Linked DNA regions of Metabacillus sp. B2-18. The protein of the gene in region 1 interacts with the protein of each later gene in a pairwise test. Links are inferred from orthologs where the notes say so. Each region holds a gene or a part of one and is shown in the gene's direction. Other genes may lie near its edges.

The links. The genes of interacting proteins can lie anywhere in the genome.
Region 2: the proteins of ileS (region 1) and rbsB interact in binary tests that used the Escherichia coli proteins (3 or more experiments, as listed by UniProt). The link is inferred for Metabacillus sp. B2-18 from one-to-one orthologs.

What each region holds. Positions count from the first base shown.
Region 1 is NZ_CP088245.1:1,844,353-1,847,711, forward strand. The notes cover bases 53-3,333. They hold ileS (isoleucine--tRNA ligase), read left to right. Parts: upstream 53-370; coding sequence 371-3,133; downstream 3,134-3,333. UniProt on the Escherichia coli protein: Catalyzes the attachment of isoleucine to tRNA(Ile). As IleRS can inadvertently accommodate and process structurally similar amino acids such as valine, to avoid such errors it has two additional distinct tRNA(Ile)-dependent editing activities.
Region 2 is NZ_CP088245.1:4,421,985-4,424,844, reverse strand. The notes cover bases 79-2,860. They hold rbsB (ribose ABC transporter substrate-binding protein RbsB), read left to right. Parts: upstream 79-891; coding sequence 892-1,830; downstream 1,831-2,860. Other genes in these bases: secA (preprotein translocase subunit SecA), read left to right, coding at 2,695-2,860; LPC09_RS22330 (hypothetical protein), read left to right, coding at 2,057-2,341; LPC09_RS22340 (ABC transporter permease subunit), read left to right, coding at 79-860. In the rest of the region: more of LPC09_RS22340, read left to right, coding at 1-78. UniProt on the Escherichia coli protein: Part of the ABC transporter complex RbsABC involved in ribose import. Binds ribose. Also serves as the primary chemoreceptor for chemotaxis.

The sequences.
Region 1 (3,359 bases):
TTTTTGCTCTAATAATACAAATACTAAATATAACTGTGATAGGGACAGTAGTCTTTTATTTTCTTTATATTAGCGAATCGAGGATGGTGTAAGCTCGACATAAAGATAAAAGATGAACATCACCCTTGAGTTCCAGGCTGAACATGTTACCATTAGTAAGCTGTGGCGTATATATTCACGTTACGAATACTAGAGTGGATTAAAGTAGTGTATTTAATCTAGTAGGGTGGTACCGCGAGAAAACCTTCTCGTCCCTTTTGGGATGAGAAGGTTTTTTGTGTTGTATTAGATAGAATTTTTAAAACATTTACTTATTTTGATCAACAATTCAATGAAAAAAGAGCTATTAAAATAACTGGAGGAATTAGTGATGGAATACAAAGATACCCTTCTGATGCCGAAAACTGAGTTTCCAATGCGTGGAAACCTACCTAACAGAGAGCCGTTAATGCAAGAAAAATGGGATAAGATGAATATCTACGAAATGGTACAAGAACGAACAAAAGATCGTCCACTTTTTGTTTTACATGATGGACCTCCATATGCAAATGGAGACATTCATATGGGGCATGCATTAAATAAAATCTTAAAGGATTTTATTGTGCGTTTTAAATCTATGAGTGGCTATTGTGCACCTTATGTTCCTGGCTGGGATACACATGGTTTACCAATTGAAACAGCTCTTACAAAAAATAAGAAAGTAAAAAGAAAAGAGATGTCTGTTGCTGAGTTTCGTAAGCTTTGTGAGGATTACGCTTGGGAACAAATTAATGGTCAACGTGAGCAGTTTAAACGCTTAGGGGTTCGTGGGGATTGGGAAAACCCATATGTAACTTTGAAGCCTGAATATGAAGCACAACAAATTAAAGTTTTTGGTGAGATGGCGAAAAAAGGCTATATTTATAAAGGGTTAAAACCTGTATATTGGTCACCATCAAGTGAATCAGCACTCGCTGAAGCAGAAATTGAATATCAAGATAAACGCTCTCCATCGATTTATGTTGCCTTCCCTGTAAAAGATGGAAAAGGCGTTTTATCTCATGATGAGAAAATTATCATTTGGACAACAACTCCTTGGACAATGCCAGCAAATTTAGGAATTTCAGTACATCCAGAGTTAGAATATAGTGTTGTAGCTGCTAATGGTGAAAAGTATGTTGTTGCGTCTGAACTAGTTGAATCTGTTGCATCAACTATTGGTTGGGAAAGTTATGAAGTTGACCGCACATTAAAAGGTATTGAACTAGACCGTGTAACGGCAAAACACCCAATTTATGACCGTGAATCACTTGTTATGCTAGGTGAGCATGTTACAAGTGATGGAGGAACAGGTTGTGTTCACACTGCTCCAGGTCATGGAGAAGATGACTTTATTGTAGGACAGCAATATGGACTAGATGTATTATGTCCAGTTGATGAAAAAGGATATATGACAAAAGAAGCACCAGGGTTTGAAGGGCTTTTCTATGATGAAGCAAATAAGCCAATCACTGAAAAACTTCAAGAAGTGGGCGCATTATTGAAGCTTCAATTTATTACACACTCTTATCCGCATGATTGGAGAACGAAAAAGCCAACAATATTCCGTGCTACTGCTCAATGGTTTGCGTCAATCAAAGATTTCCGTGAAGATCTTTTAAAAGCTGTTAATGATACAAAATGGGTCCCGGCTTGGGGGGAAACTCGTCTTTACAACATGGTTCGTGATCGTGGAGATTGGTGTATTTCCCGACAACGTGCATGGGGTGTACCGATTCCTGTGTTTTACGCTGAAAATGGTGAGCCGATCATTACGGATGAAACAATTGAGCATGTTTCAAACTTATTCCGTGATTATGGGTCTAATATTTGGTTCGAACGCGAAGCAAAAGACCTTTTACCAGATGGCTTTTCACATGAAGGAAGCCCTAACGGTAAGTTTACAAAAGAAAATGACATTATGGATGTTTGGTTTGATTCAGGATCTTCCCACCAAGCGGTACTTTTAGAAAGAGAAGATCTCCAAAGACCTGCAGACTTGTATTTAGAAGGATCTGACCAGTATCGTGGTTGGTTTAACTCTTCTTTATCAACGGCAGTTGCTGTGACTGGCAAAGCTCCGTATAAAGGTGTTCTAAGTCATGGTTTTGCTCTTGATGGTGAAGGGCGTAAAATGAGTAAATCTTTAGGGAATACTGTTGTACCTGCTAAAGTTATGAACCAATTAGGTGGAGATATTCTTCGTCTATGGGTTGCTTCAGTTGATTATCAAGCAGATGTTCGTGTTTCTGACGCAATTTTAAAACAAGTTGCTGAGGTTTACCGTAAAATTCGTAATACATTCCGTTTCTTACTAGGTAACTTAAGTGATTTTAACCCAGCAACTGATTCGGTTAGCTTAGAGAACCTTAGAGATGTAGATCGATATATGCTTGTAAAACTAAATAAGCTAACAAAACGAGTAAAGGAAGCTTATGAACAATATGAATTTGCTGCGATTTATCATGCTGTTCATAATTTCTGTACGATTGAATTAAGCTCATTCTATTTAGATTTTGCAAAAGATGTACTTTATATTGAGTCAAAAGAAAATCAGGAACGTCGTGCGATTCAAACTGTACTACACGAAACATTATTATCACTTGTTAAATTAGTAACACCAATTCTTCCGCACACTGCCGATGAAGTTTGGGAGCATATTGATTCTGTAACAGAAGAGAGTGTGCAGCTTGTTGACATGCCGGAAGTAAAAGAATATGAAAAATCAGATGAACTTGAGAAAAAATGGGATGCATTTATGACATTGCGTGATGATGTTTTAAAAGCATTAGAAGTGGCTCGTAATGAGAAAGTAATCGGAAAGTCGTTAACAGCAAGTATTGCTCTTTATCCAAATGCGGAGTCAAAAGCATTACTTGATTCAGTTGATGAAGACTTAAAGCAATTATTTATCGTTTCAGGCTTTACTATTGCTGGGGATTTTGACAATGCACCTGAAAATGCTCAGGTCTTTGATACAGTGAAAATTGTGATAACACCAGCAGAAGGTAAAACATGTGATCGTTGTTGGATCGTTACACCAGAAGTTGGTCAAGTTGAAGAACATCCAACACTATGTCAGCGATGTGCTTCAATTGTTAAGGATCATTATTAAGATTTAATAAGAGCCTATTTCTTTAATGTGTTAATTGCCTATTAAAGAATAGGCTCTTTTTCTTTTGTACATAACTATGTCAAATCCTAAAAAGTATAGTCTACAGACTATATCCGGAAGTATAAAGCCCAATTTCACAGAAAAAGGTTTTAAAGAGTAAATTCATGGGTAAAAAATACTCATTCAGACAAATGGAAAGAAAGTTAACAAAGTTAGCAGCCATTAC
Region 2 (2,860 bases), 2.6 Mb from region 1 along the record:
TTGTGAGTCCAAATTTTATGACAGTAGATAATATTTTAAATGTTTTACGTCAAGTTTCGATTAATGCACTTATTGCTTTTGGTATGACCTTTGTCATTTTGACAGGTGGAATTGATTTATCAGTTGGTTCCATTTTAGCGTTAGCGTCAGCAGTAACAGCGAGTATGCTAGCTAGCGGCATGGATCCGATTTTAGCTATTTTAGTAGGGTTATTAGCTGGTGCGATTATGGGTGCCATCAATGGATTTATTATTACAAAAGGTAAGGTTGCACCGTTTATCGCAACTCTTGCAACAATGACGGTGTTCCGCGGATTAACTCTTGTTTATACAGATGGTCGACCAATTACAGGTTTGTCTAGCAGTGAGTTGTTCGTGTTAATGGGAAAAGGGTATGTAGGCTGGGTTCCAGTGCCGGTTATTTGGATGTTAATAACATATGCGATTTTATATTTTATCTTAAAGAAAACTACTTTTGGTCGCAGAGTTTATGCGATTGGCGGTAATGAGGAAGCAGCTATTTTATCCGGTATTCGAACCGATCGTGTAAAAATTTGGATTTACTCCATTACAGGTTTACTGTCAGCGTTAGCTGGAATTATTCTTTCATCACGATTAAATTCTGCACAACCAACAGCTGGTGCTTCATATGAGCTTGATGCAATTGCTGCGGTTGTTCTTGGAGGAACAAGTCTTTCTGGTGGTCGTGGTTGGATTTTTGGAACATTGGTTGGTGCACTGATTATCGGTGTTCTAAACAATGGTTTAAATATTATGAATGTGAGCTCCTTTTACCAACAAGTCGTTAAAGGAGGTGTTATTTTACTAGCTGTACTGCTTGATCGTAAGAAAGCTGCTTAAATTATAAACCGAAATAAGGGGGATTTTTACAATGAAAAACATGTTTAAAAGTATTTTATTTTTCGCATTTGCTATGATTTTATTAGTAGGATGTTCAACTGAAGCACCTGGCGCATCTTCAGAAAGTTCATCTGATGAGGGCGCTAGCGATGATGGTTCAGTGAAGGTTGGATTATCGATTTCTACACTAAATAACCCATTCTTTGTTACATTAAAAGAAGGTGCTGAAGAACAAGCAAAAGCTAAAGGAATTGAAATCGTTGTTGTTGACGCACAAAATGATTCAGCAAAACAAGTAAGTGATATCGAGGATTTAATCCAACAAGGTGTTGATGTATTACTAGTAAACCCAACGGACTCAGCAGCTGTATCTGCCGCAATTGAATCAGCAAACAGTGCAGATGTACCTGTTATTACGTTAGATCGAAGTGCAGAAGGTGGAGAAGTTGTTGCTCATATTGCATCTGACAACGTTGCAGGTGGAAAAATGGCTGGAGACTTCATTTTAGAACAGCTTGGTAGTGAAGGAAAAGTAGTCGAAATCGAAGGGATTCCTGGTTCATCAGCAGCACGTGAAAGAGGAGAAGGCTTCCACCAATCTGTTGATGCAGTAGATACAATTGAAGTAGCTGCAAAGCAAACAGCAGACTTTGACCGTGCGAAGGGGTTAACAGTTATGGAAAATATCCTTCAAGGAAACAAAGATATTCAAGCGGTATTCGCTCATAACGATGAAATGGCACTAGGCGCACTTCAAGCAATCGAAGCAGCAGGATTATCAGATATCGTTGTTGTAGGCTTTGACGCAACAGAAGATGCAGTAAAAGCTGTTGAAGACGGGCGCTTAGCTGCAACAGTAGCCCAAAAACCAGCACTCATCGGTCAAAAAGGAATCGACACAGCTATTCAAGTAGCGAATGGAGAAACAGTAGAAGAGTTTATTCCTGTTGAACTTGAATTAGTAAAATAACGTGAGATTGCAGGAAGAGGATCCGGATTGGGTCCTCTTTTGCGTTCGACAAACTTCGGGCGGTGCCTGTCACTTCCCGATGTCTCACTTCCCGATGTCTTTCCAACAAAATTCGGGGCGTGACAGGCACCGCTATGTAAAGATATCGTAAATCTACTTAATCATATAGAGGTAATACGTATATTCCGTTATAATGGGAGTGTTGATAGAGAAGGAGGTGAAACCCATGGAACAGGAGACAATGTTGAAAGAGATCCTCAACGCACTAAAATTACACTCAGATAAAATGGATCAAAAGTTTAAGAAAGTAGATGAAAGATTCGAGAAAATCGATGAAAGATTCGAACGAGTTGATGAAAGATTCGACAGCATTGAAGGACGATTAGATAGAATAGAGAAAAAAATGGATGGCTTTCGTGTGGAATTAACGGAAACGCAAGAAACGGTTGACTTTATTTCTGTTAAAACATTACAACATGAAAAGAAGCTACGTGAATTAAATCAATCGTAAATGACTATTGCTACTAGATCCTCGTTTTTAGCTCCTATTACTCCAACTATCAATACCATCTAGCGAATAAACTATCATAAATTATTCTAAACTTACTAAGGTTATTCTTGGTAAGTTTTTTTATGTGAAAAGAGTGCTTTTTTAATCGACAAACTTCGGGTCGTGCCTGTCACCCCCCGAAGTTCTTCCGACAAAACTCGGGAAGTGACAGGCACTCCAAAACCCCCTCCCACCCCCAACACCAAACCATGTCACCCGCCTGTTGCCCCACCACCCCAACTAGTGCTAAAATAGGGAATAGACGAAACTTTACATAAAAGCAATTTCACTCTAAACACAGAGGAGCGTATTAGATGCTTGGAATTTTGAATAAGGTGTTTGATTTTAATAAGCGTGCGTTAAATCGTTATGAGAAGATGGCTGATCAGATTGATGCGCTTAGCGGTCAGATGAGTGGTTTATCTGATGAGCAATTAAAGGCAAAAACAGAGGAGTTTAAAGGTCGTGTAGCGAACGGTG